One region of the Mucilaginibacter sp. P5_A4 genome, then DNA from elsewhere that is predicted to be linked to it. Evidence: riboswitches for the same ligand, from Rfam matches in the RefSeq annotation. Region 1 holds a riboswitch; each other region holds the start of a gene.
The links. A riboswitch is a leader RNA that binds a small molecule or an ion and turns the genes downstream of it on or off. The one in region 1 is predicted to bind S-adenosylmethionine.
Positions count from the first base shown of each region.

Region 2: it holds a riboswitch for S-adenosylmethionine, as region 1 does, so the genes downstream of both, AC1DQW_RS25745 (O-acetylhomoserine aminocarboxypropyltransferase/cysteine synthase family protein) here and metH (methionine synthase) in region 1, are expected to answer to the same signal.
Region 3: it holds a riboswitch for S-adenosylmethionine, as region 1 does, so the genes downstream of both, AC1DQW_RS03015 (TlpA family protein disulfide reductase) here and metH (methionine synthase) in region 1, are expected to answer to the same signal.

Region 1 covers NZ_JBFUKX010000001.1:174,838-187,097, reverse strand. Annotated here, with positions in the region: gene AC1DQW_RS00780 (Bax inhibitor-1/YccA family protein) at 149-880, shown strand; SAM riboswitch class I at 1,014-1,124, shown strand; gene metH (methionine synthase) at 1,284-4,973, shown strand; gene metF (methylenetetrahydrofolate reductase [NAD(P)H]) at 5,106-6,062, shown strand; gene AC1DQW_RS00765 (hypothetical protein) at 6,473-6,970, shown strand; gene AC1DQW_RS00760 (hypothetical protein) at 6,989-7,636, shown strand; gene AC1DQW_RS00755 (sensor histidine kinase) at 7,774-8,448, shown strand; gene AC1DQW_RS00750 (response regulator transcription factor) at 8,492-9,148, shown strand; gene AC1DQW_RS00745 (AraC family transcriptional regulator) at 9,152-10,048, opposite strand; gene AC1DQW_RS00740 (phytanoyl-CoA dioxygenase family protein) at 10,173-10,994, shown strand; gene AC1DQW_RS00735 (family 43 glycosylhydrolase) at 11,072-12,260, opposite strand, start outside.
Region 2 covers NZ_JBFUKX010000070.1:10,036-18,205, forward strand. Annotated here, with positions in the region: gene AC1DQW_RS25740 (trans-sulfuration enzyme family protein) at 1-855, shown strand, start outside; SAM riboswitch class I at 1,036-1,146, shown strand; gene AC1DQW_RS25745 (O-acetylhomoserine aminocarboxypropyltransferase/cysteine synthase family protein) at 1,388-2,707, shown strand; gene AC1DQW_RS25750 (homoserine O-acetyltransferase family protein) at 2,796-3,851, shown strand; gene AC1DQW_RS25755 (homoserine dehydrogenase) at 3,851-5,062, shown strand; gene AC1DQW_RS25760 (hypothetical protein) at 5,165-5,650, opposite strand; gene gpmA (2,3-diphosphoglycerate-dependent phosphoglycerate mutase) at 5,770-6,459, opposite strand; gene AC1DQW_RS25770 (acetate uptake transporter) at 6,566-7,156, shown strand; gene AC1DQW_RS25775 (SRPBCC domain-containing protein) at 7,180-7,563, shown strand; gene AC1DQW_RS25780 (OsmC family protein) at 7,680-8,114, opposite strand.
Region 3 covers NZ_JBFUKX010000003.1:23,909-36,168, forward strand. Annotated here, with positions in the region: gene AC1DQW_RS02980 (AraC family transcriptional regulator) at 1-268, opposite strand, end outside; gene AC1DQW_RS02985 (NADP-dependent oxidoreductase) at 353-1,300, shown strand; gene AC1DQW_RS02990 (aldo/keto reductase) at 1,356-2,159, shown strand; gene AC1DQW_RS02995 (hypothetical protein) at 2,902-3,501, opposite strand; gene AC1DQW_RS03000 (hypothetical protein) at 3,528-4,571, opposite strand; gene AC1DQW_RS03005 (serine hydrolase) at 4,787-6,274, opposite strand; gene AC1DQW_RS03010 (lipase maturation factor family protein) at 6,458-7,864, opposite strand; SAM riboswitch class I at 8,349-8,460, shown strand; gene AC1DQW_RS03015 (TlpA family protein disulfide reductase) at 8,578-9,147, shown strand; gene AC1DQW_RS03020 (hypothetical protein) at 9,279-9,491, opposite strand; gene AC1DQW_RS03025 (SusC/RagA family TonB-linked outer membrane protein) at 9,518-12,260, shown strand, end outside.

The sequences.
Region 1 (12,260 bases):
GGTTTGATTATGCGTCGCTTTCAGCTTAATGTAGTAAGCGGTCCGCAAACTAAAAAAAAACAGCCACCTGCTGCAAACCACCTGCAACCTTCCTTCACAATATATTCACTTATTATTCCTAAATTCGTATAAGATTTATTTATAAAAAATGGAAACTAAAGATCCTGAATACGTTTACAAAAACGTAATACAATTAACAGAGCAAGATGCATCCCGTAAATTTATAGCCAACGTATTTTTATGGATGTTTGTGGCTTTAGGCCTTTCGGCCTTTTGCGCGTTCATGTTTTCTCATAACCAGGCATTATATGAAATGCTCAGGGATCCGGCCACAGGCCGCAATACCGGTTTAGGCACTATTGTAATGTTTGCTCCGCTGGCTTTTGTGCTAATTATTTCATTTGGCTTCAATCGCTTATCTTACGGTGTAGCTGCATTACTGTTTATTGCTTTTTCGGCAATTATGGGCGTTAGCTTAAGCTATATCCTTATAATTTATACAGCAAGTTCTGTGCTCGGCGTATTTATTACCACATCTGTTGTATTTGGCATTATGGCAGTTGCTGGTTATACTACTAAAACGGACCTTACGAATTTCGGTTCAATAATGATTATGGGGCTAGTGGGCATTATCGTTGCATCGTTATTTAATATGTTTATGCATAGCACCCAACTGGAATACATTATTAGCTACATTGGTATAGCCGTTTTTGTAGGCTTAACTGCTTATGACGTTCAAAAGCTAAAGCGCATTGGTGCAGGCCTTGAGTATGGCAATGCTTCGGCCGGCAAAATGGCGCTTTTAGGGGGCTTAACGCTATATCTTGATTTTATCAACCTTTTCCTGATGATACTGCGTTTATTTGGCAGAAGAAGATAATAACCCCGCAAAACATGTATTATTAAAAGCTGCCTTCAATGGCGGCTTTTTTTGTACACATAAATTTACGCACCATACAGATTGAAGGGTTATGCACTATTGCATTTTACCGCTTTATTATGCACCTTTGCATTGCTTATGGAGAAAGACGGAGGGATTAGACCCTGCGATGTCTTAGCAACCTGTGCTTCACAAGGTGCTACATTCTACTCAGCAAGCCATACGGCCCTGGGAAAGATAAGCGAAAGTCAATATAACACCCGACTTTTCGAAATAAGTTTTTTAAGTATCAAGTAGTTAGTATCAGGTATCAAGACATTTTTGTTTTGTGCTATGGCTAATTTAAAATCAAGCACCGGAATTTCCCGTACTTGATACTTGATACTCGCTACTTGATACCAAAATGGACATTAGAAAAGAATTAGAAAAACGAATCCTTATAATTGACGGGGCTATGGGTACCATGATACAGCGGTACCAGCTTACCGAGCGGGATTTTCGTGGGGAAAGATTTAAAGATCATATCAGCGATCTTCAGGGAAATAATGACCTGCTGAACATTACACGCCCAGATATCATTAAAGCTATTCATGCCGAATATTTGGATGCCGGCGCAGATATCATCGAGACCAATACCTTTAGCACACAAATAATTTCGCTTGCCGATTATAAGCTGGAAGAACTGGCTTATGAGCTGAGCTACGAAGGCGCACGCCTTGCCCGCGAAGTAGCCAACGAATACACTAAAAAAAATCCATCAAAACCGCGTTTTGTTGCTGGTGCTGTTGGGCCAACCAACCGTACCGCGTCTTTATCGCCCGATGTTAACGACCCGGGTTACCGTGCCGTTACTTTTGATGACCTGGCTAACGCCTATTACGATCAGGTTCGCGGCCTGGTTGATGGAGGATCGGACCTGTTACTGGTTGAAACCATATTTGATACCCTTAACGCCAAAGCTGCCCTGTTTGCAATAGATCGTTATGCGAATGAATCGGGTAAGCATTTGCCGGTCATGATCTCGGGTACTATTACTGATGCATCAGGTCGTACTTTATCAGGGCAAACTGTTGAAGCTTTCTGGAACTCGATACGCCATGCCAACCTGCTTTCGGTAGGATTAAACTGCGCTTTGGGTGCTAAAGAAATGCGTCCGCACCTGGCTGAGCTTTCTGAAAAAGCCGACGTATTTATTTCGGCCTATCCCAACGCGGGCTTGCCAAATGAGTTTGGTCAGTATGACGAAACCGCGCATGAAACCGCGCATCAGCTTGATGATTTTATTAAAGCCGGGCTGGTTAATATTGTGGGGGGCTGTTGCGGCACTACACCGGAGCATATTAAGTGTATTGCCGAACGGGCTGCAAAATACCCGCCAAGAAGAATTCCTGAAGTTGAACCCGATTTGCGCCTGAGCGGTTTAGAAGCCGTTACCATAAAGCCCGAAAGTATTTTTGTGAATGTGGGCGAACGTACCAATATCACAGGGTCGCCAAAGTTCTCGAAACTTATTTTAGCCGAGGATTATGAAGCCGCATTAGCTGTTGCCCTGCAACAGGTGGAGGGCGGTGCCCAGGTGATAGATATCAATATGGATGAGGGTATGATTGATTCGGAAGCGGTAATGGTAAAATTCCTGAACCTGGTGGCCTCCGAACCTGATATTGCCAAACTGCCTATCATGATAGATTCGTCTAAATGGACGGTTATCGAAGCTGGCTTAAAATGCATCCAGGGTAAGGGTATTGTAAACTCTATCTCCCTAAAAGAAGGCGAAGAAAAGTTTATTGAATATGCCCGCAAAATATTAAGCTATGGCGCTGCCACAGTAGTGATGGCCTTTGACGAAACCGGCCAGGCCGATTCATTACAGCGCCGTACCGAGATTTGTAAACGCTCCTATGATATATTGGTTAACGTGGTCGGTTTCCCTCCGCAGGATATCATTTTCGACCCTAATATATTAACTGTTGCTACCGGCCTTGAAGAACACAACAACTACGCGGTTGATTTTATTGAAGCCACGCGTTGGATAAAACAGAACCTCCCACACGCCAAAGTAAGCGGTGGGGTTAGTAATATTTCCTTCTCGTTTAGGGGAAACAATGTAGTGCGGGAGGCAATGCACTCGGCATTTCTGTACCATGCCATTAAAGCAGGTATGGATATGGGAATTGTGAATGCGGGGATGCTGGAAGTTTATGAAGAAATAGATAAAACCCTGCTCGAACTGGTAGAGGATGTATTGCTTAATCGCAGAGATGATTCCACCGAGCGCCTGGTAGAGTATGCCGATACCATTAAAAGCAAAGGTAAAGAGGTAGTGCGCGATGAAGAATGGCGCAAGGGAACCGTACAGGAGCGTTTATCGCACGCACTTGTAAAAGGCATTATTGAATACCTGGATCATGATGTGGAAGAAGCGCGCCTGGCTTATGATAAACCTTTGGAGGTTATTGAGGGCCCATTGATGGATGGCATGAACATAGTAGGCGATTTGTTTGGCGCCGGCAAAATGTTTTTGCCACAGGTGGTAAAATCAGCCCGGGTAATGAAAAAGGCCGTGGCTTACCTGCTGCCATTTATCGAGCTTGAAAAACAAAGGGTTATTGATGCCGGAGAAGACTCCAGCGGAAGCCGTGCCAATGCCGGTAAAATATTGATGGCCACCGTAAAAGGCGATGTGCACGATATTGGTAAAAATATAGTAGGCGTAGTTTTGGCCTGTAACAACTTCGAAGTAATTGACCTGGGCGTAATGGTACCGGCCCAAAGAATCATCGAGGAAGCAAAAAAACAAAACGTAGACATTATCGGCCTGAGTGGCCTGATTACCCCTTCATTGGATGAAATGGTGCATTTTGCCAAGGAAATGGAACGTGAAGGTTTTACTATTCCGCTCATCATAGGCGGGGCTACCACCTCGCGCATCCATGCGGCAGTTAAGGTTGATCCTCATTACTCCGGTGCTGCCATCCACGTATTGGATGCATCACGCAGCGTTACTGTTTGTAGCAGCCTGATGAATCGAGAGGGCAGAGATGCTTATATCCGGAACATTAAGGAAGAATATGCCAAATCGCGCGAAGCGCATTTGAATAAAAAGTCGGATAAGCGTTTTGTAACTATCGGGCAGGCAAGGCAGGCCCGTTTCCAGATCAGCCTTGACGGTGATGTTGCGCCAAAGCCAACCTTTACCGGCACTAAGGTATTTGAATCGTACCCACTGGAAGAGCTTGTTCCCTATATTGATTGGACACCGTTTTTCCATACCTGGGAGCTACGCGGCAGCTACCCCAAAATATTTGCTGATAAGTTTGTGGGCGATGAAGCCAAAAAGCTTTTTGATGATGCACAGGAGCTGTTAAAGAAAATTGTAGATCAGAAACTATTACACGCCAATGGTGTGATTGGTTTTTGGCCGGCCAATAGTGTTGGGGATGATATTGAACTGTATACAGATGAAAGCCGTACTACTTTATTAACCCGCATCCATACGCTTCGTCAGCAGGCCGAAAAGGTTAAAGGCGACCCTTACTATGCACTGTCGGATTTTATCGCACCAAAAGAAAGCGGTGTGCCCGATTATTTTGGAGGATTTGCCGTGACTACAGGTATAGGTTGCGACGAACTGGTTGCAGAATTTGAGGCCGACCATGATGATTACAACAGCATTATGGCCAAAGCACTTGCAGACCGCCTTGCCGAAGCCTTTGCTGAAAAAATGCATGAATTGGTGCGCAAGGAATATTGGGGTTACAGCAAAGGCGAGCAACTAAATGCCGACGAACTGATCAAGGAAGAATACCAGGGTATCCGCCCGGCACCAGGCTATCCCGCCTGCCCGGATCATACGGAGAAAACTGCCTTATTTGAATTGTTAAAGGCCGAAGATAATGCTAAAATGTACCTGACTGAAAGCTTAGCCATGACCCCGGCTGCGGCGGTAAGCGGGTTCTACTTCGCGCACCCGCAGGCAAGGTATTTTGGTTTGGGGAAGATAAGCAAGGATCAGATTGAAGATTATGCTGTACGCAAGAATATGGATATTGAAACCGTAGAACGCTGGCTTGGTCCAAATATAAATTATTGATAATAACACACAACAAACCGTCATTGCGAGGCACGAAGCAATCCCCAACTATACAGAGCGGACTTGCAAATCGGGGATTGCTTCGTGCCTCGCAATGACGGATATAATAAGAAACCCGCACCATAATTAACAATGAAGATAACGGACCATATTGCTAACGCAAAAGGCAAAACACTATTCTCTTTCGAACTTATCCCGCCACTAAAAGGTCAAAGCATTCAAGGAATCTATGATGCCATCGACCCTTTGATGGAATTTAAGCCGCCGTTTATTGATGTTACTTCGCTGCGCGAGGATTATATATATAAGCAGCATGATAATGGCCTGCTGGAGAAACTAAGCTACCGCAAACGCCCCGGCACCATTGCTATTTGCGCAGCTATCATGAATAAATATAAGGTTGATACCGTACCGCATTTGTTGTGTGGAGGTTTTACCAGGGACGAAACTGAGAATGGCTTAGTCGACCTACAGTTTTTAGGGATCGAGAATGTACTCGTACTTCGTGGCGATGCCCGCCGTGGTGATGCCTCTTTTGTGCCAACTCCAAACGGACACAACTACGCTACTGATCTATTGCAACAGGTGGTAAATATGAACAATGGTATTTACCTCCACGAGCATAATGATGCGAGCCTGAAAACCAATTTCTGCATCGGTATTGCCGGTTATCCTGAAAAACATTTTGAAGCACCAAACCTTAAAACCGACTTTAAATACCTGAAACAAAAGGTGGATATGGGCGCCAATTTTATTGTTACCCAGATGTTTTTTGATAACCAGAAGTATTTCGATTTTGTAAATAATTGCCGGGCCAATGGCATTACCGTACCTATTATTCCGGGCTTAAAACCGGTTACCACATCAAAGCAGCTGATTAACCTGGCCAAAACTTTCCATATTGATATGCCCGAAGACTTGTGCGATGCGGTTAATGGCTGCAAGTCTGAAAAGGATGTAAAGGATATCGGCGTGGAGTGGATGATAAACCAATGCCGCGAGCTGATGGCCTTTGGCGTACCCGTACTACACTTTTATACTATGAGCAATGCCGGGCCGACTAAAAGGATAGCTGAAGCGATTTTTTAATCGGTTTTTAAATATCCGTATAAACAAAAAACGATGTTCTTAAATAAGTGCATCGTTTTTTGTTTAAACATACATGCTTTTCCTGTTTCTATAATGATTTCAACTTTTTGTTGGTCATCAAGCACGAACCCATGGTGAAAGCTGCCTTTTTAAACAGGTTGCTACTACTGTTTTTATAAGCTTGTGATCGTTCGGTATATAAAACGTACTAATACAGTTTCGCTTGCGTAGAAATACGCAATATATACCCGGTGAAACAAGCAATCAAAAACACTAATTATTGTAAATGAGCAACTTATAATAGCAAACCCAGGCTTGTATTTCGGCTAAGGCATGTTGTCCTGTTGAATTAATAACTTATTAATCTTAGTTTTATCCAAATTAATTCCTAACCCTCATTAAATTCAATCATGGAAACAAAACCAACAAGGGACACCAGCCCAATCACCGGCGAAGAAGGAGCCGCAATCGATCTTGAACTTGCAGCTCAGTGGACACGAAATCACCGGCACAGGCATCCCAATGACACTGTTTCGCAATTTTTCGGCAACAAAATCCTTAACCATATCCTGCAACAGGATGGCTGCATGGGCATACGTATCTACTATGCTAATGATGAAAACCTTAGTGGATGGCAAAAATTCTGGGTATCGGTAAGCAATTTTATTTTATCCGTTTTTGCTAATGTTAAAGGCCAAAAACACTTCATTATCACAGGGGTAACAGCTGACGGCGAAGATCAACTACCCGATATGAAAAGCGGGAAGATATCAACACCATCTGGACATGTTGGATTAAAATCTTTAAAGTTGGCAGCAGCGTCCTCCTCAACTTATTTAGTTGGAGAGCAGGCTATGCCATGCCCTGGCACGGCAGGGTGTCCTCAAAATGTGTTAACCCAATCGTAATTAATAATTGAGCTAACCATGCTTATAAGTTTGCTATTAAGTAATATTTCTGTTTTATCGGCTGTATTTCCGTTACTCGCTACAATTTATAACTATAAGCATTTAGATAAGCTGATGAAAATATTAGCTCTGTATTTATTGATATCCGGGGCCTTTGACTTTACTATGTGGTTAGCCTATAATCTTGGTCAAAATAGCAAGACCCCATTAAACACAATACCATTACTTCACGTTAGTGTAGTTACAAGTATTGTGTTTTTTGGCGTCATATATTATAACTCGTTTTTAAAATCGGTACTTAAGAAAATTACATTAGTTTTTTCGACAATTGTAATGCTAATAGTGCTTTATAATACCAGGAACATTTTTGAGTATCCAACAATATCAAATACCGCATCTAGTATTTTGCTAATTATTTTGTCGTTAGTTTATTTTTACCAACTGCTAAATCCGCAAAAATTTATCCAAATAGAAAAACAAGGTTTATTTTGGGTCAATGCTGGAGTGTTGGTTTATTCTTCTGTAAATATTTTTCTATTTATGCTTTTTAGCCAGATACCCGATAAAGATAAGGCTGACTATTATGTTATATTCAGTATAACCAATATCATTGCCAACGTTATATATTCAATAGGATTACTTTGCAAGCCACAAAAAACAACTTGAGTCCGACATTAAAAATCAGTAAGGTCATTTTGCCAGCTACAGAAAACGGTTTAATCCCGATATTAATAATCGGTACGCTGGTAGTGGTTGTTTTGATTACCTGCTTATTTTTCTTCGTGATTATTTATCAGCGTAAAATGATAAAGAACCAGCTTGAATTGCGGGCCTTGCATGATGCAAGGCAAAGCGATCTGATGGCTGCTGTTTTTGAAACCCAGGAAAGCGAACGCAAACGCCTGGCTGAGGATTTGCACGATAGTGTAGGGCAGGTATTATCGGCTATAAAACTTAATTTGCACAGGCTTGATAAAAACTGCATCAGTGAAACAACCCAGCCCCTGCTGGCCGATACCCGCAGGCTTACTGATGAATGCATTCAGGAGATTCGCAATATTATTCACAATGTTTTGCCCCCTGTACTTACCGATTATGGATTACTTGTGGCTGTTGAAGCCCTGAGCAGTAAGGTTGAGCAAAACACTCACATTAAGGTGAAGTTTAGCAAAAACATGCCCGATCAGCGCTTTCCACATGAAATTGAACTTGCCCTTTACCGCATAGCGCAGGAGCTTTTTGGCAACGCCATTAAACACTCTGATGCCACTGTTATTTACCTGTCTATAAATAAGGAGGGCAATTATATGGTGATGGAATTTAAGGATAACGGAGTAGGTTTTAACCAGGGTGGAGTAACGCAAGGCTTTGGAATTAAAAACCTTGAAAGCCGGGTACAGCTCATTAACGGCGAAATTAATATTTACAGCAAACCGTTAAACGGCACACTTACTACTATTAAATTAAAAATAACATAGTTTTGTATCTTTAATCTATCTTTATCCAACTATTTGTTAATCAATGAGTACAATTAAATTAGGTATAGTAGATGACCATAAAATTTTCAGGAATGGACTAAAAGCCACACTTGAAGATTGCGAAGATTTTGACCTTATACTTGAAGCATCAAACGGCAAAGAATTGATGGGTTTATTAACAACCCAAACCCCAGATGTACTATTGATGGATATTAAAATGCCCGAGATGGACGGCATCCAAACGGCCTCAGCTGTTCATCAGCATTATAAAAACATCAAGATACTGGCGCTATCCATGTTTAACGAGGATAAGTATATTGTGGATATGATGAAGGCCGGGGCATCGGGCTATCTGCTTAAAAATGCCGAGCCTGAAGAGATTATCGAAGCAGTATCTACCGTACATAATAAGGGTTTTTATTTTAATGAACACTTATCCATCACCCTTATTAAACAGTTGATGGGCAATGATCACTCCGAAAGTGTAACTCAAAATAAAGCCGACCTTAATGAACGCGAGATAGAAGTGCTGAAACTGGTTTGCCAGGAATGCTCAAACCAGGAAATAGCCGATAGGATTTTCCTGAGTGTACGTACCGTTGAAGGCTACCGCGCCCGCTTATTTGAAAAAACCGGTTCAAAAAACCTGGTTGGCCTGGTTATTTACGCTATTAAACGCGGCATCATTAATGTAACCTGATTTTTAAGCCGATAACTTTTTGGCGCTGCTGATTAGGTTATGCATAAACTTTTTACGGTAATTAAGGGGGCTAAGATGCATTTTGGCTTTAAACATTTTATAAAAATGTGAAACATCGCCAAAGCCGCTTTCATATGAAATTTCTGATATGGGTTTGTCTGTTTGTACCAATTGCTGAATGGCATAATTGAGCCTGTATTCAATTATAGTTTCCATAAATGTTTTACGGGTTACTTTTTTAAAGTATTTGCAAAAAGCATTTGTGGTCATGTTGGCTATACCTGCGGCCGTATCCAATGATACCTGTTTTCTGAAATTCTCAACCAAGTAAGCAAATACCGGGTGTATGCGTTCCCGCTCAGCAGATAAGCGCTCGGCTACAATACGGTGCTGATCGAGCAAAATATACTCATCTGATGAGGCCAGGCGCTGCAGTATTTCCAATAAGCCTATAAGTATCCTGAAATTACTTTTTTCTTCTACCAGGTTCAACAAAAGCTGCTTAACCTCAACCTGGGTATCTGAGTGGAATGAAATGCCGCAGCCACTTTGTTGAAAAAGCCTTTTGATATGCTGCAACTCAAACTTATTAAAAAAATCATCTCCTAAAAAAGCATCATTAAACTGGATCACTATTGCTCCCGCTTCGGCTGCTATTGAATCACCTGCTTCCAGTTTCCAGCAATGCGGCAGGTTTGGGCCAAGCAACACAACATCGCCAGATACAAAATCTTCCATGTGGCTGCCAACATATCGCTTGCCGCTTCCTTTTATAATGCAGGTTAGCTCATATTCCTCGTGAAAGTGATAAGGGGCATCAAATGCCAGTTTATCAAATTTTCTGACCAAGAATGATTGACTACTTGAGGGCTGAAGAACTTCGTACGATGCCTTTATCATTGCATATTTTAACGTAGAATTTATTTATATGTTAAGTTACGGATAAAATAATCCATAATTACACCATTCTTTTCATTTTTTATCGGCTAAAGTTAAACTTACTTTGAATATAAACTAAAAAAATATGAATACCAAGGTTTCTGATCTGTTACTGCTGGACGATTTTATAAAATTACCGGAAGAAAGCATTCACGAATTCCGGGAAAAGGGGCACACCCTGATTCAAAACATACTTTCAAAAGAAGAAATAGAAGCTTACAGGCCTGTAATTGTTGGCGCTGTCGATAGGTATAATACCGAGAAACGCAAACTGGAAGACAGAGATACTTACGGCAAGGCTTTTTTACAGATCATGAACCTGTGGACGCTTGATGCCGATGTAAAAAGGTTTGTGTTTGCTAAACGACTGGCCAAAATTGCCGCCGACCTCATGGGGGTTGAAAATGTAAGAATTTATCATGACCAGGCCCTGTTTAAAGAAGCGTGGGGTGGCCCCACCCCATGGCACCAGGATCAATATTACTGGCCAATTGATACCAATAATACGGTAACCATGTGGATGCCGCTGGTTGATATTGATGCAGATATGGGTATGCTCACCTTTGCATCAAACTCTTATACTAAGGGAGCCGTTTTTAACCATGAAATCTCAGACGAGTCGGAATCTGCATTTGACGACTATGTGAAAGATAATAACTTCCCGATAAGTCGCGCAAGAAACATGAAGGCTGGCGATGCCACCTGGCACCGTGGTTTTACTATACACAACGCGCCCGGTAACAACTCCAATAAAATGCGCGAGGTGATGACCGTTATTTACGTGGCTGATGGAGCGCGCATTACCCCATATAAAAACGAATGGCAAAAAAAAGATCACCATAAATGGCTAAAGGGTAAACCAATTGGTGGGCTGATAGATTCAAAACTTAATCCGAAATTGCTATAGTATTACTAAAAAGACTGTCTCTTATCAAGAGTACAGTCTTTTTAGTATTCAGTATTGCGCTTTTAAATAAGCGGTTTTTATTGGCCGGCGGTGCCTAATGTCCACTGTTGGCAGGTGGCGCCATTATAATCATATAATGCCAGCTGAACGCCATCGGCAGTTGAAGCATTGGGTACCTCTACTACCCGGTTGCCATTTAACGATGTAAATACCAAACCGCCATTTGCGGCCCTTTCTAAATTGAACTTTTGACAATTATTATTCAGGTAGGCATACAAATCTAACGGAGCGCCGTTTGCCGCATTACAATTGGTAACATCTGCAGCCAAACCGCCTTGTACACATGTTATTTTATAAATGCCGTTGCCAAGTGCTGTAAAGTCCCATTGCTGGCATAAAAGCCCGTTACTGGTGCCTTGTGCAATAGCCTGTTGTGAAGCCCCTGTACAACCCCACGCATCCCAAACCTTACCACTGTTATTATTTATAATTTTAAAACGACCAGCGGCAATCCAGTCTTGCGTAATAAAAGGCCAGCCGCCAGACCAACCCATATTACCTACCGCCAACGTCGGCGTACCATTATTATCGCCGCTATAATAATGATAGGTGACAAAATTATACCCGTTTTCGGAATAAAGGCCCACTTGCCCGGGTCCTATATATTTACCCGAAGTACTTAATACCGTAGTACCACCGCCGCTAAGCAGGTTTACACCGTTTTTATCTACATAGGTACCATTAGGGCTGGTTGATCTGCCCATTTGAACGTAATAGGTGCTGCTGGTGCCGTTGCAGCAAATGCCCTTATTATAAAACAGGTAATAATAACTGCCATTCCTGATCACGTACGATGCTTCATTTTCGCTACTGCTGCTGCCGGCTATATTTTTAACAGTGCTGTTAAGCCTTTTACCTGTAGCAGGATTTATCTGAGCTATCCAGATACCGGTTAAGTGCGATCCAAATGTCATCCAGTAATTTCCACTGGCATCTGCAAATACCGCAGGGTCAATGGAGCCATAAACTGTGTTATTATCAGAGTAAACAACCATCCCCTGGTCTGTCCATGTAATTAAGTCGGTACTGGTTGCTACCCCTATTGCGCAAGGCTTTGCACCCATCGAAACAGAGTAATACATATAATATTTGCCTCCCATGTATACACATTCGGGGGCCCAAAAATTTCCTCCAAAGCCAGATACATATGAATTTATCCAGCTGGGCCATGTTCCCGAAGCGAATACGGTTGAAGCTGCCGTCCAT
Region 2 (8,170 bases), on a different contig from region 1:
GGTACCCATATTATTTGTCCCGATGATATGTATCACGGCCTGCGCAACCAGCTTAAAAACCTGTTTGCCGGTATATTAACTTTCGATTTTATTGATGTTAACGATGATGAACTATTATTACAGCACATTAAGCCCGAAACCGGCCTGATCTGGATAGAAACACCGTCAAATCCGCTGCTTAAAATTACTGATATTAAAAAGGTGGCAGCTATCGCGAAAGCAAAAAACCTTAAAGTTGTTGTTGACAATACATTCGCAACACCGATATGCCAGCAGCCATTAGCCTTAGGTGCCGATATGGTAATGCACTCGGCCACAAAATATTTTGGCGGGCATAGCGACCTGATGGGCGGAGCGTTAATTACCGCCGAAAAAAGCGATTGGTGGGCAAAAATACGCCAGGTGCAGGAAATGGGTGGCGCTATCCCCTCTCCAACCGATTGCTTTTGGCTGGCGCGCAGCATTAAAACCCTGCCATACCGTGTTAAAGCACATGTAAACAATGCGCAGTTATTAGCTGAATTTTTAGAGTACCATCCCAAAGTAGAAAAGGTTTTATATCCCGGTTTAACATCACATCCGCAGCATGAAATTGCTAAAGACCAAATGCTTGCCTTTGGCGGAATGCTATCCTTTATAATTAAGGGCGATGAGAACGATACCCACAATATCATCAACAAGCTAAAAATATTTACCAGGGCAACCAGCCTTGGCGGTGTGGAAAGTTTGATAGAGCATCGTGCAACCATGGAAGGCCCCGACACTAAAACACCGTTTAACTTATTACGGGTATCGGTTGGGCTGGAACATATTGATGATTTGGTGGCCGATTTGGAGCAGGCTTTGAATGGATAAAAGATGAAAAGATGAAGGAGCAAGGACAGAAATGCCATGGGTCCTTGCTCCTTTGTCCAACAGTCTATAATCTAAATAAAAATTTAATTTGGTATTTAAATAAATATCCGCTTATCTTTGGACCATTATTTGGTAGCGATACCACTATAGTCGATCAATTCTCCGCATAGTTCGGGTATTGATTTATAAAGAAGCGGCGAGAGATCAGGCTCAATGACCCGCTGGCAACCCTTCAATTTTGAAGAAGGTGCCAATTCCTGTCCCGGCAAATAACACCGGGGAATATAAATTTATAACCATGAAAAGTTTAATTAAAATTACTACAAGCAACATTTTTAATACCCAAAACGGTAACATACAACGTATTAGCTTAAATAGCGGTATTTGTATGTGTTGCTGCTGTTGATGCTTTAATACGTTCCTTTTTTCAATCCCTGAAAATATACGTGTTGTAAAACTGGTAAACAATTTATCAGCTTGCTAACCATTCAAACATCAAAAATTTAATTATAACCTTCAAAAACTTAAAACTATGTCTGCCTTAAAATTCGAAACCTTACAACTACACGCCGGCCAGGAAGTTGACCCAACTACAGGTGCGCGCGCCGTGCCGCTTTACCAAACCACATCTTACGTATTTAAAAGTGCCGAGCATGGTGCAAACCTCTTCGCCTTAAAGGAGTTTGGCAATATTTATACCCGATTAATGAACCCCACTACCGATGTTTTTGAAAAACGTATAGCGGCTTTAGAGGGTGGTGTTGCAGGATTAGCTACGGCATCGGGCCAGGCAGCACAATTCATTGCATTAAATAACATATTACAGGTTGGCGACAACTTTGTTACCTCACCATTTTTATATGGCGGTACTTATAACCAGTTTAAGGTAGCCTTTAAGCGCTTAGGCATCGAGGCGCGTTTTGCCAAAGATGATACCGCCGAAAGTATTGAAGCCCTCATTGACGGCAAAACCAAAGCCATTTTCCTGGAAACCATAGGTAACCCAGGCTTTACCATTGCCGATTTTGATAAGTTAGGCGCTCTGGCTAAAAAGCACGATCTGCCCCTGATAGTTGATAATACTTTTGGAGCAGGCGGCTATCTGTTTCGCCCGTTGGAGCATGGTGCAAGTGTGGTGGTACAATCAACAACCAAATGGATAGGTGGTCATGGAACCAGCATTGGCGGTGCAATAGTTGATGGCGGTACTTATAACTGGGCCAATGGCAAGTTTCCGCAGTTTACAGAGCCGTCTGAAGGTTACCACGGCTTGGTATTTGCCGATGTATTTGGCATTGGCGGCCCGTTTGGTAACATTCAGTTTATAATACGTGCCCGTGTGGAAGGCCTTAGAGATTTTGGCCCTTCGCAATCACCATTTAATTCATGGTTGAACATCCAGGGATTAGAAACCCTTTCATTGCGTGTACAGCGCCATGTAGATAACACACTGGAGCTTGCCAAATGGCTCGACCAGCATCCACAGGTAGCAACAGTTAACTATCCGGGACTGGAATCATCACCCTATCATGAACTGGCTAAAAAATACCTTAAAAATGGTTTTGGAGCGGTGTTATCCTTTGAGATAGACGGCGATAAAGAAGATGCCGGTAAACTAATTGATAATCTTAAACTGGTAAGTCATTTAGCTAATGTTGGCGACGCAAAAACATTGATCATTCAGCCATCTGCAACTACGCATCAGCAGCTTTCTGATGAGGAACAGTTATCGGCAGGTGTGAGGCCTAATTCGTTACGCGTTGCGGTGGGGATTGAGCATATTGATGATATTAAAGCAGATTTTGAACAGGCATTTGCCAAAATAAAAAGGGCATCGGCCCAATTAGTATAGTATAGTTTTTTTTAAGTGATATAGTAAAGTTGTTACGGGCTGCGGCTGACAATAAAATCAGCTGCACCCGCGATAACAAGACAAAAGAATGAACACAGAAATATTTAAGTACACTCAACCATTCGGCCTTGAATCCGGTGAGGAATTACATGACCTGGAGATAGGCTTTCATACTTATGGCAGGCTTAACAAAGCAAAAGATAATGTGGTATGGGTATGCCATGCCCTAACCGCTAATTCGGATGTTTATGATTGGTGGAAAGGTTTTGTAGGCACAGGTAATAAATTTAATGCCGAAGAGCATTTTATAGTATGTGCCAATATCCTGGGTTCGCCTTATGGCACAACCAACCCTTTAAGTATTAACCCGGCAAACGGACAGCCTTATTTACAGGCTTTTCCGCAGTTTACTATCAGGGATATTATAAAAGCACATCAACTTTTGGCAGATCATCTTGGGATAGGTAATATTCATATCCTTATCGGTGGCTCATTAGGCGGCCAGCAAGCTATTGAATGGGGAATTATTGAGCCCGAGCGGATTAAAAATTTGATACTGATAGCTACCAATGCCCGCCATTCTCCGTGGGGAGTAGCATTTAACGAATCACAGCGTTTGGCATTAAGTGCCGATCCTACTTTTCATAATAACACTGTTGATGGTGGCCTCAATGGTTTGAAAGCCGCGCGCAGCATTGCCCTGCTCTCCTATCGTACTTATAAAACATATGGCATAACTCAACAGGAAGAAACAGATGCCAAAACAGATGATTTTAAGGCATCTACCTACCAGGCTTATCAAGGCCAAAAGTTAGTAAACCGCTTTAATGCGCATAGCTACTGGTATTTAACCAAAGTTATGGATTCGCATAATGTGGGCCGTGGCCGTAATGGTGTAGAAAAGGCGCTAAGCCTTATCAAAGCGCGTACCCTGGTTATCGGCATAAAATCAGATGTGTTATTTCCCATTGAGGAGCAGGAATACCTGTTCAGGCATATTCCAAAATCGGCCTTTGCCGAACTGGATTCGTTTTATGGCCATGATGGATTTTTAATTGAAACAGAAGCATTGACAAATATTATCACATCGTTTTTTAAAACCGATGTAAAAGGAAAAATTATAGAATTGCAACGTACAGCGTAATGAGTAAAAAGTTAAGTATAGGATTATTTGGATTTGGAGTAGTTGGGCAGGGATTATATGATATCATCAAAACTAAAAATTTAAACATCGAAATAGTAAAATTCGCTATTAAAGACCCGCATAAAAAGCGCACCTTACCGGCAGAATTTTTTACCACTGATAAAAATGAATTGCTCGACAACCCGGAAATAAACACCATTGTTGAGCTGATAAACGATACCGAAGCCGCTTTCGAAATTGTTTCAAGAGCCTTAAGCAGCGGAAAAAATGTAGTATCGGCAAGTAAAAAAATGATCGCGCTGCATTTGGAAGAATTAATAGAGCTTCAACATAAATATGGAACTTCCCTCCTATATGAAGGCGCGGTTTGCGGTAGTATCCCCATCATCCGTAACCTGGAGGAGTATTATGACAACGAATTACTGCACTCTATAAGCGGTATTTTTAACGGATCATCAAACTACATACTTTCAAAAGGATTTATTGAAGGTTTGGATTATGACAGCGCCCTGAAACAAGCGCAGGACCTTGGCTTCGCCGAAACCGATCCAACAAGTGATGTTGGTGGTTTTGATGCCAAATACAAGCTGGTTATTGCCGCCGCACATGCTTACGGAGTTGTTATTCCACCACACAAGGTTTTCAATTTAGGGATTCAAAACCTGGCAGCGCAGGATCTGCAATATGCCCGCGAAAAAAACCTGAAGATCAAATTAGTTCCTGTAGCTAAGGAACTGGATGAGCGAAATGTAGCCCTGTTTGTATTACCAAAATTTGTAAATGAAACCGAGTTTTTATACAATGTAGAATATGAATACAACGGTGTAACGGTACAGGCCGCTTTTGCCGATCAGCAATTCTTCTTTGGTAAGGGAGCTGGCGGCCACCCTACCGGCTCGGCCGTATTGTCTGATATAGCGGCACTGCGTTACAGCTATCAGTATGAGTATAAAAAAGCCAAGGAAAAAACAGATCTACAATTCACTAATAATATTGAATTGGATATCTATTTAAGGTATGATGACGAGAGTTTAGTTGATGCATTGCAATTTATACATATTCAGGAACGCTATTATTCAGGTAGTTATAAGTTTGTTATAGGAAAAGTGAATTTGCAAAACCTGGTAGATAATCAAATCCGTATATCCGATAGTAAGGCATTTGTTGCCTTTGCCGGTCAGCTAACGGGTGTTAGCTTAGCATCGGCATAAACAGACAAGCGAAGTTTTTATGCAAATTTTCTTTGTTGTTTAAACAATAAAAAAGGCTCCGGATCGGAGTCTTTTTTATTTCTATTTTTTCTTTTAGTATCCCTATTTAGCAAAAAAAACGGCAATCCGTTTTCCATAAGCCACAGTCATAATACCAATAAATATTTTTGTTACTGATGATATTGCCGAGTTTTGATCGCTAACGTTTGCTAAAGTGTATAAACGGTAAAGCAAATCGGGTAAGGCATTAACAATAAGCAACCCACCGATGATGATCAGCGCTATTTCATAGATCACTTTTCTATCGGCAAACAGTTTTACATTTTCCTTGCTGTCGGCTGTATTGGTTACCAAACGGGTAATAAACCGGGTGCCAATAATTAAGAAAAGAGATAGTGCCAGCATCAGCACAAAGTTTGCAATGTTCAGCCAAAACAAATTCATTTGTTCCCCGGGATGATCGGCTGATGAAATAGCGCCGAAGCTTTTTAAAAATGTAAAAAAGCCGGGCACTTTAGATAAATTGGATACCAAAAGGTAAATACCCAGGATTTTTATGGTTATTTCATAAATATCAGCTTTCTTCATTTTTTAATTTATGATATGGTTTATAATGGCAACGAATATAAACAAATACGGCACATATTGAATAGCTGATTGCAGAAGAAGCGTAGTCCTGGGGTTTCATTAAAGGAGACAGCGTAATCTCAATCCAAATAATAATGCCTTATCTGTTTTAATCCATGATCGAGCTCATAAACCCAGGGCGTAGCTGTAGGAATTTCCAGTTGGGTTACTTCTTCGTCGCTAAGGCAATCAATATATTTTATTAGCGAGCGCAGGCTGTTGCCATGGGCAACCACAATTACCCTTTGGTTGTGCCGCAAGGCTTTTATAATAGTTTCATTCCAAAAGGGTAAAACCCTGTCCATTGTTTCGCTTAGATTTTCGGTTAATGGTAATTCACGTTCTGTCAAATGTTTATAACGTAGGTCGTGCCCCGGATATCGCGGATCGTCTTTGGTTATAGCTGGTGGATGTTCATTGGGGTCGCGCCTCCATTTCAGCACCTGTTCGGCACCGTATTTGGCTACGGCTTCATCTTTATTCATGCCTTGTAAGGCACCATAAAAGCGCTCATTCAGTCGCCATGATTTTTCAACCGGGATCCATAAATGATCAAGCTCCTCCAACACAAAATGCATGGTTTTTATTGATCGTTTCAGGTATGATGTAAAACCGGCGTCAAAATTGTAGCCGTTCTTTTTTAGGATCTGTCCTGCTTTATGGGCTTGCAGGTAACCGTTTTCGGATAAGTCTACATCTTCCCAGCCGGTAAAGCGGTTTTCGAGGTTCCAGGTGCTTTCACCGTGGCGTATCAATACTATTTTTTGCATAGGTATTTACTTAACGCAAATGTAAGCCGCGAGTTGTAAAAAAAATTGTAAAATATTCATAATTCAATTAGCTTGCGTTATAAACCAAACTAATGCTAAACCAATTATGATTCCAACTACACCTGTTCCTGTAAAGGATGGTATTGCCAACCCCGCCCCGCTTGGGCTTTGCGCCTTTGGTATGACCACCGTTTTATTAAACATTCATAACGCCGGCTTTTTTGAAATGAACAGTATGATACTGGCCATGGGTATATTTTACGGTGGCCTGGCGCAAGTAATAGCCGGTGTTATTGAAGCTAAAAAGAACAACACTTTTGGGCTAACCGCATTTACATCCTACGGCTTTTTCTGGCTGTCGTTAGTCGGGCTTATTGTTATGCCCAAATTAGGCTGGGCTACAGCTGCTTCAGAAGGTGCCATGTGCGCTTACTTAAGTGTATGGGGTGTTTTTACTTTACTATTGTTTTTTGGTACACTAAAATTAAACAGGGCACTCCAGTTTGTATTTGGATCATTAACTATACTATTCTTTTTATTAGTAGCCGGCGATGCCACCGGAAATGCGACAATTAAACATTTGGCTGGTTATGAAGGCATTATTTGCGGCGCATCTGCCATATATACCGGCATTGCCAATGTGCTTAATGAAGTTTACGGGCGTGTTGTATTACCTATTGGCCCTGTAAAGGTTTAAAATAATGTTGCTAAATTGCGCAGGTGAAAGATTTTAAAAAATACTATAGCATACCGGCAACGCCCGACGAAATTTATATAGCCCTTACCAACCCAGTTACCATTGAATTATGGACCGGCGAGGTTGCAGAAATGAGTACCGAACCAGGTTCAGAATTTTCTATGTGGGATGGCAGCATAACCGGTAAAAACCTGGAGTTTGAACCCGGCAAAAAAATTGTGCAGCAATGGTATTTTGAAGGTAAATCTGATGACTCGATAGTAACCATCAAATTGCACCCCGATAAACAGGGCACATCTGCCGAGCTAAGGCATACCAATATCCCCGATGAGGATTTTGATGATATAACCGAAGGCTGGACCTACAGCTATTTTGGCGGGCTGATTGATTTTTTTGAAGGCGAATAAGGCCTCGCCCCACTCCTTTCAAAAAGAAAGGGCTTTAAAACACCAAAAGCCACTCAGATCGAGTGGCTTTTGGTGTTTAAGGGCAGCTATTGACCAGCCTTGATTTGCATGATATTTTAAATTGTAACCGCCGGGTGCACAAATACCTTCGATTTAATATCGGCACCTGCTTTACCAAGCGTTGCCGCTACCGAACAGTATTTATTGAGTGATAATTCAGCAGCACGGGCTGCTTTGTCTTCATCAATATCGCCATATAAATGAAATTCAATATCAATATCCTGCCAAAGTGAGGGTTCTTTACCTGCTTCACGTTCGCCGTTTACTACCATTTTATAATCCTTTACATCCTGTCGTTGTTTTTTAAGTATGCTGATAACGTCAATTGCAGAGCAACCGGCCAAGCCCATTAAAAGCATTTGCATGGGGCGTATACCAAAATCCTGGCCACCGCTTTCGGGGCTGCTATCCATTTTTACAGTATGACCATTGGCATCTACAGCCTCAAAGCCGAAATCGCCATGTACACGTTTAAGTTCTATTGTAGACATAGTGTTATAGTTTATAATAATGCTAAGTTAGATATTAAATTTAGTGTTGCTAATTA
Region 3 (12,260 bases), on a different contig from region 1:
AACCGCTGTTCCGGATATATATATCATTAAACTGCAAAAAGAAAAACTCCGTTGTGGTCTGAATATCAAATGAGTGGCAGTCGTCTGGCGTAAGGAGAAATAAGTGACCTGGCTGGTACTTAAACTTACTTTGATTTATACACTGCATGCCAGAGCCTGAACGTACATACACCAATTCAAAAAAGCTGTGTTTATGCTCAGGTTTAGGGCAAACGTCTAGCGTTGCGAAATTAATGGAATAAGACTGGTAGAGATTTTCCTTAAACATCCACAAATGTACCGAATTATAGAAAACATGTACTGTTTTAATCGCTTTTAATTAGTATATATTTGCTTTTATAATTAAAAAAATATGAAAGCAATAATTTTATCTGCGATAGGCTCTACTGATAACCTGAAATTTAAAGAAATACCTGTACCTGCACTGCAAATTGACGAGGTATTGGTTAAAGTACACGCCATCAGCATAAATCCGGTAGATGTAAAAACAAGAGGCGGCGCGGGTGTATTTCGTTATGGAAACATTAGCAAAGAAGCTGAACTGGTTTTGGGATGGGACATATCGGGCGTGGTAACAGAATCAAAGTCTCCTCTGTTTAAAGCAGGCGATGAAGTATTTGGAATGGTCAATTTTCCCGGAGCTGGTAAAGCTTATGCTGAGTATGTGGCTGCTCCGGCTAACCATTTAACGTTAAAGCCAAACAACATTACTCATCACGAGGCAGCTGCGGCTACGCTCGCGGCACTTACGGCGTGGCAGGTTTTAGTAGATCAGGCAGGCATAAAAGTCGGCGACAGGGTATTGATCCATGCCGCTTCAGGGGGCGTGGGCCATTATGCAGTGCAACTGGCGAAGCATCTCGGCGCTTATGTCATTGGTACTTCTTCAGCCGATAACAAAGACTTTGTGTTGTCACTTGGCGCGGATGAACACATTGATTATCAATCCCAAAGTTTGGAAGATATTAAAAATCCGGTTGATTTCGTGTTGGATAGCCTTGGTATAGAGAATATCCTTCGCTCGATAGATATTATTAAAGAAGGCGGTAGAATTATCAGCATCGTTAGTCAGTTTACCGATGAGGTGATGCAAAAGGTTAAAGACAAGAATATCAATGGAGGTTTTTACCTTGTTCACTCGGATGGTGACGATATGCAAGCTTTAGCTACACTTTTAAGTGAACGCAAAATTCATTCGCATGTATCCAAAGTCTTTTTATTTGATCAAATGGCTGCTGCACATAGCCAGATTGAAACCGGCAGAACGGTAGGTAAATTGGTGATAACCATTAACAATTAATACAAATAAAATGAATAATCAAAAATCAATGCTCACCTATAACCTAGGTGGTGATATGAAAGTCAACAGATTAGGATACGGCGCTATGCAGCTTAATGGCTTCGGTGTCTATGGCGAATCAGAAGATCGCGAAAATGCGAAACGTGTACTGCAGGAAGCGGTTAAGGCCGGAGTGAACTTTATAGATACTGCTTACGCCTATGGCCCTGAACTTAACGAATCACTCATTGGTGAAGCTTTATTTCCCTATTCTGATAATTTGATCATTGCAACTAAAGGCGGGGCAACTCTGGCCGGCCCTAACCAATGGGTCATCAACGGCGATCCTGAATTTATACACCAAAGTATTGAAGGCAGTCTGTCAAGGTTAAAACTAGATAAAATTGACCTATGGCAATTGCATCGAATCGACCCAAATGTACCTGTTGAAGATACGCTGGCACCGGTGGTAGACGCTGTGAATACGGGGAAAATAAGACACATCGGTTTATCTGAAGTGACAGTTGAACAGATAGAGCGGGTAAGTGCGATATTACCGGTAATCTCGGTTCAAAACCTTTACAATCTTGCAGACAGGCAATGGGAGGAGGTTGTGGCTTATACAGAACAGCAACAAATGGCATTTATCCCGTGGTATCCGCTCGCATCCGGGCCACATAAGGTTGCAGATAAAGTGCAGTTGATTGCTCAAAAGTATAAAGCAACTACAGCCCAGGTAGCACTAGCCTGGCTTTTAAGACGCTGGCCGCATACGTTGCTCATTCCAGGTACCAAATCGATTAGCCATATGTATGAAAACCTCGAAGCTGGCAATCTTGATCTTACAGAGCAGGATATTGAGATCTTATCAAAACATTAGGATTGATTGCATGGAAATGAGGTGCGAAGAACCTCCTGTTCGGGTTACCGTGCATCATCTTGCTAAGAATGGTTGGAGTTGAATGTTCTTGATCAGTTAGGATCAATTGGGTAGATGGCTATCTTGATAAAAATCCTACGTGTAATTCAAGATTTCTTTAAAATAAGAGTATTTATTGGGAACAGCGTAAATTAAATAGTAGGGTTTGTTGCGGCTTTTATGATCACTTTCAGCTACACGCTCTGGATGGGAAATATAAACGGCGTGGTACTTGTGTTCATGTTATGTTGTTTTAAATGGTTATTTGTAATAGTCTTTTCCCCGGATATTACTATGATCAGGCATGGGTAGCGCGGACCTTAATCCATTTCTGGATAATCGGTATAACCTTGTTCGCCCCCGCTGTTCGAAGTCTCAGACTTCGAACCACTATGCCTGTAGTCTCCGACTACAGGATAACTAAAACAAACAATCAACATCAATGATCCCATCAATACCTACATAATTGGATGCGCTTGAATAGATGTAATCTTCGGCGCGGTATACCATTCCTGTCCTACGGGTTACTGTAGTTGCAAACTACTGGCATAGGCGTTCGGAGAAAATCGAACAGCGGGGGTGATGTGGTGAAAACACCGACTGCAGGCTGAAGCCAATAGCCAATGGCAATTTATAAAAAGACCTTACAGTAAAAAATCAAGTGGCCCTCCAGTCAGGAAAGCCACTTGGTTAGTCTTAATAATTATTTATTTTTCCCGAATTGTATCGCAATACCTACATAGATAAAGCTGAACGGGTCGTTTGAAACGTTCGATGGCAAATTGGTTCTAAAATATGCCGCCGCTCCAACCTTCGGAAGTAGGCTCAGGCCAGTTCCCAAAGGTAATTTCACAAAATTGAATTCGAATTTTGAACTCACTAACTTACCCGCATTGCCATAGCTTGTATGGTTCAGATTGACCTCGAGGCTTTCATCAAAGTAGAATTGGTCTTTTGCCGCAACGTTATCATCGTAAGGTAAACCAAAAATCTTGTTGATAAGATATTTTGGATAGAGCGTTATTCCCCCACCTACAGAAACAACATTGAGCCTTGGATTAGCATTTTTTCCAGCCATTGTATTATAATTTCCAATGGCATTGAGGGATACAAATTTCCCTAAGGAAAACTCCCGCCGTAAGCCCACAGAATAATACGTTTTGAGGAGATTATGTGTGTAGTCATTTGGCAGACCAAACCTGTTGATCACGCTGAATTCCGAACGCAATTCCTTATAATTACTCTGCGCCTTACATTCCATTCCACTTACGATTAACACGAGGCAAACCAGATATTTAAACATATTCAAATTTATTAAATTATTAGTTTCTAACTAAGCGCCCATTTCCAAAGGTTCGATTTAGCAATTTTGTCATATCCCCATAATGCACCGCCAAGCGCATCGATTTGTGCGAAAGTATTCTGACCATTCGAATTTGAATCACCGAGTGCCGTTATTACCAGACCGGCAACACCGCCTACTACAGCAGCACCAACAATCACAACAGCACTTACTACAACCGCGGCTACAACCTTGGCAACCGCTTTCACGATTTTTACGAGTTTGCTGAAAAAGCCATTAACATGTATAGCATTTAGCTTATTAAGCGATTGACTTGCCAGTTGTCCACCAGCCGATACGGAACTTCGGAAATCAACTGCATCCACGAGTTGACTGGCGTTGTAACTTGCTGCCAGAACGACTATCTGCTCGCTCGGGGTCATTAACACCTGGTTGCCGACATTCGACATGTATTCGTTAAAAACGGCAGCGGTTTTAACCTTCACCGAAGCAAAGATAGCATCCTCACTGAAATTAGTGGTATCGCTTGTGCCATCAATGTAACCACCGACTTCGCTTGTCGCAAGCGTTTCGAGTTTTGCAGAAAGATCGTTGACGCTTCCCTGTACAGCAGAGGATGCTTGTGAGGCAGTCATTAATCCACTAATATCAAAATATTGGTTTAGGTCGGAATTTACTTTTTGCGATAGCTCGGTTGGAGCTAAAGTTTCAACGTCGGCAGCTGTTGTAAGAGGCACCGGATTATATGCTGTTTGAACCGCTGTGGCCGGAGCAATGTATGCGGCTGCACCGTCTGTGCCATACGAGTCCGTCATGTATTCCTGCCCGTAATTTTCGTTGTCTGGCGCAGCAACAGCATTGATACCAAGTTTACCAATTTTTTCAAGCTTCTTGGCTTTTACAAACGTAGCGAAGCTTTTGATGTTCTTAGTGATGGCATCCTTGTCAAGACTTGCTACCTTGTTAATTTTGTTCGTTTGATTGCGGCTTTCTTTTTTACAGGCAAAAAGGGACGTAACGAGAAGTGCGGCGGCCACTGCCGTCACCCTAATAGTAGAGGTTTTGTTCATTGTTTACGGTTTAGAGTTTAATATTATTTTTTATAAAGATATGCATAGAAAATTACTTTTTATGCTATAATTAAATATTATTTAATCAAAATGAAATTATAACTATTTAAAAGAAAAGCAAATGTACCTTCAGTCAAAATAATATCTATTCAGTCTGTGGTCGGTATTTCAAGCTGTGGTCGGTATTTTCCGGCTGACCGGGAATGAGCAGTTAATTATTCTTTTCCTAATTTCTTTAAATGCTCAACGGCATTGCTGCTTTTAGGATCAAGTTCAAGCGCCCGATTATAGTTTTTAATAGCCAAAACTTTGTTTCCCATATGCTCATAGGTTTCGGCCAGGCTATCATAGGTATTTGAGCTTGCAGGGTAAAGACTTACATTTAATTTAAATACCTCCAGCGCCTTTTCTTGTTGGCCCATGTTTAGGAATTTATAACCCAATGAATTCATTTCTCCCTCCGACAATTTAAACAAATGATCGTGTTTCTTTAAATCATCTGCTACTTTAATTGCATTTTCAAACCCATATTTGTTTAAAGTATCAAGCAGGGTATTGGCAGCAGCAGAAAATCCAAAGCCTTCCCTCGAACGCTGGGCTGCGTTAAAATAAACCTCATTATAAGTTGTTTGGGCCATATCAGCTATCAAATCTTGCGCCTGATTGTCACTCTCATTTGTAAGTATTACGATACCGTAGTTTCTTTCGGGGTAGAGATCAATAAAACAGGAATGGCCAAACGTGCCTCCCGATGTCCATATTTCCCTTTTACCGTCAAAGCCTGCTTTTGTGAACCAGTTTAAACCAACTGCAACGCTTTCGGGGTTTCCCCAGGTGGGTTTATGGCTCATAGTTACCACGGCATTTTTCTCTTCAAGCTGATACTTTAGATACGCGATCATATCTGTCAGGGATGATTTTAGTCCCCCTGCACTTCTCGCGTCCCTCGGGATTTCAGGCATCAATATGCCGTTTCCGTTGTAACCCTTGGCACAGAGTGCTTGTTTTACTGTTGGTACGGTAAAAAAAGTACTTTCCATTTTTAAGGGCCCAGTTATATATTTTATGAGGAGGGAATCATAGCTTGTACCATAGATATTTTCGAGTAAAAACCCTAACAGTTGGGCTGCTGTGTTAGAATGTGCTGAGTTTAATCCGGGTTCTTTAGTCAACTTTACTGCATGAAGCGCTGTAAAAAATTGAGCTTGTGTAAAGGCATCATGAATTTTTTTAATCTCAAAAATTTGTGAATCGGGACTCATCGTTTTAAAAGCAGGCATTTTTTCGGGAAGGTTATCCGGAAGGCCCGAGGTTAAATTAGCTAAATGCTGCAATTGGATGGGTTTGCCATTATATTCCAGATTGGGATAGTTTCCTTTAAGATATTTCCGGATATCATCGCTTAAACTAACCTTTTTTTCAACTACAGCCTGCGCCAGTAATATGCTGGTAAATGTTTTGGTAATTGATCCTATTTCGTAAATTGTTTGATCGGTGGGGGTATCGTTTATATTTTTTTGGGTGTTGCCGAAATTGTATCGATAAGTTTGGCCGTTTATAATGATTCCAACAGAAAATCCAACCCGTTTTCCGCTTGCCATAAAAGTGCTTGCAGCATGTTTTACCGTAGAGTCGATGTTTTGAGCACTTACCAGGTTACCGGTGTAAATAAACAGGGTAAATAATAGTAATAATTTCTTCATTCCCTGCTACAGTAAAATCTATGCCAAAATATTAATTAGCTAATAATCAGTATAGTGTAATCGATGGATTAAAAACCTTTGTGATGAAACCGAACACCCATAGTTCGCTTTTAAATTATTTTGAGCTTTCCGGTCAGCCTGGAAACACCGCTCACAAGCACGCCTGCCATTCTATCCATTAATTCAGGGCGTCCATCCCATACCTTTTACATATTCCACCAGGCGCGGATCATTTGTTGAAGTTGGTGAAATCCATAGGCCGATCTGTTCGCGATTCCACCAAAGGCCCTGGGGATTGCCTGGCTTCGCGAATGTATAACGATACAGCACTGCCCGGATATACCGCGGCGGCCCGGTGGGGAAGGGGTTGCCCGCAAACAAACTTATTGCACCGGGATCGTTATGAAGAAGCTTCCATACCAGGTTATAGGTCCACGGATATTGATCGGCGGTCGACATGGCGGCAAACCACATTTGCCAGTCTAAACGTAACTGGTAGGGCGCTATTTGCGGCGACGGCTTGTTAAGCAGCACCGGCAGGCCTTTGTAGATGTAAGGTTTCCAGTTGGCTTTGTCGTTGGGTACCTGGTCCATCGTTCCTTCAAATACCACGTTCAAACGTTCCCGCCCTACAGATCCGAATGCGCCATAGGTATTTACAAGGTCCAGCTGGTCGAAGGAGGAGTTCATGACCTGCCCCGGGGATAGCAGGTTCAATGCAGGCTGGATGCTCAGGATGGCAATTAAGCCGGCAACTACCCATGAGGTGGTGAGCATAGGTTTGGATTCTTCGGCGCCCCCGGCCGCAGCTTCCGCCTTACGAACCAGTATGCCGGGAAGAACCCTGGCCCAGAAGCTGTCATCCAAACAGGCCAAAGCCGGAATAATGGTAAGCCAGTTTAAAAACGAAAGATTGCCGCTAAGTATAATACTAACCTGGAATAACACGATCACCGTTCCCGCGATATGACGCGCAACCTTTGGCCCGAATACGAACCATGGTGCTATCAGCTCGCCAAGCCAATTGAACCAGATGCCGGTCTTCAGCATTATCCGCGGCAGAAAATGAAACCACCGGCTCAGCGGGCCGGGAATAGGTTGTGTTTCGAAATGGTAGTAGAGGGCAGTGCCATTACGCCATATTTCATCCCCCCGGTATTTGATCAATCCCGAACCCAGCATAATGCGGAAGGTGAGCCAACGGAATAAAATGATAATGGGCAGGGGAGGCGCATACCGTGGAAACGGGCGCAGGCTGAGCAGCGGGCAGAGGAAGATAGCCAGAAAGCCGGTTTCGTTAAGCTGGATCTCCCAGCCGTACCCATACCAATCCTGCCCCAGGTGAACAAACGACATGTACAGAAACCAGAGTACAGCAAGCAGCGGCGCATTGGCGTAGCCTGCCACTACTACGCATGAAAGCACAAACCCGATCCAGGCGGCAGTTAAAAGCGCGGCATCAGAATGCCAGAGCCAGAAGAGCGACGGCAGCCGTACAAACCCCGCCCCCGCCGACCCCAGGGCAGCGCTCACCTGCTTCAGGTAAATCTCCAGGGGAAGAAGTCCATGAGAACCGATCAAAGGTACCACCTGGTTGATGGCCACCAGGAAGGCAACAGCATACACTACCCCCAGTAGCCGGAGGATGACAAAGCGCGTAAGCCAGTAGCTGGGAGGGGCGCCCGGCATCCGAAAAACGCCGCCGGATCCGCTGTCCATTTTGTTTCCCGGTTCCACTTCCATTTACTTAGTTGCTTTTTGCACATTACTTAATAATAGTACAACATTCCTCAATAATAGTACATTAATAGTAGTATATAGTTTGTTAAAATTTATCCTAAAATCTAATAATTATCGCGGAGTCCGAAAGGTGGTTGCAAGGAGTCTAAAAGGAGTGTGGTGGGTGCATAGCGTGGCCTCCCGAAGGGCGTAATAAGGTATTACAGGGAAGCAAAAATAAGGAGGTGCTGTCAGCTGGTGCCAGTGTTGAAAATAAATGACAATTAAATTATACAATGTCTATGTATTTAGTAGAATATATTCTACATTTGCAGGCGAAATAAGTTCTTTAATTTAATTATCAAGAAAGACTGAGGGAAAGGCCCGATGATGTCTTAGCAACCTGTAAGCCCATTGTTATAAAGGTGCTAATTCCTGTCCGCTGTAAAAAGCGGAAAAGATAATATCCGCAAATTATTGCGCAGCTTATGGCTGGTCGTTATGCCTTTCTCTCCAAAATTTCCTGTTTAATTAGATTTCTGAAAATTTCTGCCTGCATAAAATAGGCATTAAAATTTACAACTATGAATATTAAACATCTACTAATTACCTGCTCGTTTTTAATAAACGCACTGTTTGTCGGCGCACAAACGGCAAAACCAGCCGATAGTGCATCTGTTGACCGTGGCTATATTGTAAAAGTTGGCGACCAGGCCCCTGCCGATTTTGAGCTTGTATTGGCCGATGGCAGTAAAACGTCATTAAAAGCGTTGCGTGGCAAAGTAGTTATCCTGCAGTTTACTGCCAGCTGGTGCAGTGTATGCAGGCAGGAAATGCCTCATCTTGAAAAGGACGTATGGCAAGCCTACAAAGACAAGAATCTGATCCTGATAGGGGTAGACCGCGATGAACCCCTTGAAAAGGTACAGCACTTTCAACAGGAAATGAAGATCAGCTACCCATTGGCGCTTGATCCGGGGGCTAATATTTTCGGGCGTTTTGCCAATAAAAAAAGCGGGGTAACCCGTAATGTAGTTATTGATAAAGATGGGAAGATTGTTTACCTCACCCGTTTGTATGACACACAGGAATTTGCATCAATGCTAAAAGCAGTAGATGCGCTGGTTAACAATAAAACTGCATCTGTAAACTAAATAAAGGCTTAAAGCTAAATAGTGATTTTAACTTTGTATTTAAACTGACCCTGTTACCATCTATATATCAAATTGTTATGAAAACAACAAGAACACCTTTCCAAAACGTACCCCCTGCCAGTAAATTGGTATCATTTTCCTCCGCCTCTGTTTACCTGTATATGCAGTGTATGCGTTGTTGCTGTTAATTTAATGGCAACGGTTATTAGCCCCATGCCTGCTGCAGCTCGCAGCATTTGCTTATAACCAACACAATCAATAATGAATTTACCGGCACTATAAAGTATCCAGCGGGGATTGTTTTGCCCAAAAAGCGCTGCTGACTGGCTTTGCTGTGCCGGCAACAAAAACTAATTAATCATTAACCATCATGTTAAAAAATTACAAATTTTTACTGGCAATTCTGTTGCCCTTTTTTCTCATCCAAGCGGTTGCGGCGCAATCTGTTAAAATAAGCGGGGTGGTAACCGCCAAGTCAGACGGCCTGCCATTGCCTGGCGTTAATATCTCTGTTAAGGGTAGCACAACCGGTGCTCAAACCAATGCTGATGGCAAGTTCAACATCTCAGCCAATGTTAACGATGTATTGAAGATTACCTATATAGGTTTTGCAACACAGGAGATAACGGTAAGGCAAAATGAAATCAATTTACAGATCATATTACAGGATGCACCTAATTCTCTTAACGAGGTTGTAATCACGGCGCTTAATATTTCTAAAGACAAGAAATCACTGGGTTATTCTGTTCAGGGATTAAAATCAAAGGACATATCTGAGGCTAAGGAGACCAACCTGGTAAACGCGCTGGCAGGTAAAATTGCAGGTGTACAGGTTACCAACAGCCAGGGTGATATGGGATCATCCCGCATCATAATTCGTGGCGAAACCTCTATAGCCGGTAATAATCAGCCGTTATTTGTGGTAGATGGTACTATTGTAGATAACTCCCAGTTCCTGGGTACAAATGGTTCAAGGGATTTTGCCAATGCCATAGCCGATCTTAACTCCGAGGATATTGAATCTGTAAGCGTACTTAAGGGCCCAAACGCGGCTGCGCTTTATGGATACCGGGCTGCTGCGGGTGTTATCCTTATTAAAACCAAAACTGGTAAAAGTTCAAAAGGATTGGGTATCACTATTAATTCAAATACAAGTTTCTCCAATCTGCAGGTTTTGCCCGATTACCAAAATCAGTATGGTCAGGGTTCAAACGGTAAGTTCAGCTACGTGGATGGTAAAGGCGGTGGCGTAAATGATGGTGTCGACGAAAGCTGGGGGCCGGCTCTTGACGGTTCACTTATACCACAGTTTTATTCAAACGGGCAGGCTGTGCCATTTGTGGCGCATCCCAATAATGTGAAGGATTTTTTTAAAACAGGTGTAACCCTTAATAATGGTGTAGCGCTATCCGGGAGTAGCGATAAGGCTGATTACCGCCTATCCTACAACAACCTGCATCAAACGGGTGTTATTCCAAATACGTCACAGGGCAGAAATTCGTTTTTACTGAACTCTACCTTCAGGCTTAGCCCTAAATTAACAATAACTACCATTGCCAATTACATCAAAGATGATGCAGATAACCTGCCTGGGGCAGGTGGCAGAAGAGCTACCAGTACTATGCTGCAGTTCACCTGGTTTGGCCGCCAGGTTGATATTAATCAATTGAAAAACTATAAGGATGCCAATGGCAATACTTTTAACTGGAACAACAGCTATTATAGTAATCCATACTGGCTGGCTTATGAAAACACCGTTGGTCAGCACAAAAACCGCATTATAGGTAGTGTTGAGTTAAACTATAAGATCATCGAAGGTTTATCGGCCAATTTCCGTACCGGTACTGATTATTATAACGACCGTCGTAAAATAAAAGTAGCCTATGGTACCAACGGAACACCGTTTGGTTCGTACGAGGAAGATGCCTATAGCGTAAACGAAACCAATACCGAAGCCCGCCTGCAATACACCAAAAAGATCAGTAATGATTTCTCATTAGATGTATTGGGCGGTGGTAATATCAGCACCATAGTAAATGAGCAAAACGACCAGGTAGCACCCAAGTTGGCAGTCGCTGGTTTATATACGCTCAAAAATTCGCGCGATCCGCTGGTGTCATCAAATGACTACGGCAAGCTGAAAACGTATAGCTATTTTGCATCGGCACAATTGGGTTATAAAAATTACGCGTTTATTAACCTTACAGGCCGTAACGACTGGTCATCAACTTTGCCGGCGGCTAACTTGTCTTATTTCTACCCATCTGTAAATGGTAGCTTAATATTATCAGAAGCGCTGGATATTAAGAGCAACGTGCTAACCTACGCTAAATTAAGAGGCGGATGGTCAAAAGTGGGTAAGGCAACCACACCATACCAACTGATCAACGTTTATGATTTTACGGCTCCTTTTAACACAAATCCGCAACAAAGCGCAAACAGTGTAGATCTAAACCCAAATCTGAAACCCGAAACCACAACATCTGCAGAGGCTGGATTTGAATTAGGTTTTTTTCAGGACAGGGTACATTTGGATGTGAGCGTGTACAACACCAATAGTGTAAACCAGATCATAAAGGTTGATGTAAGCCCATCTACCGGTTACAGTCAAAAGCTGATCAATGGCGGCAAGATCAACAACAAAGGTTTAGAAGTTCAGCTGGGTTTAACCCCAATAAAATCAAAAGATTTTACCTGGGATATTACTACCAATTATTCCCTTAACCGGAGTAAGGTAGTTTCGCTTGATGCCGAAGGCCGTTTACAAAGTTACATCCTGGGTACCGATCGTACGGTACAGGTACTGGCTGCTGTTGGTCAGCCTTATGGCACCTTGTTTGGCAACGCGTACACCCGTAATTCATCCGGACAGATAGTTATTGGAGCTAATGGTACACCGGTTATTAATCCCGCCAAGCAATATCTGGGGAAATTTACACCAAATTGGCTGGGTAGTATCAACAACAGTTTTACCTATAAAGGTATTAATCTGGGTGTTTTGGTTGACGCGCGCTTTGGTGGTTCTATTTACTCAAACACCAACCGTACCGGTACCTACACTGGTGTACTGGCATCAACATTGCCGGGGCGTGGTGCCGCAAATGGAGGTTTAA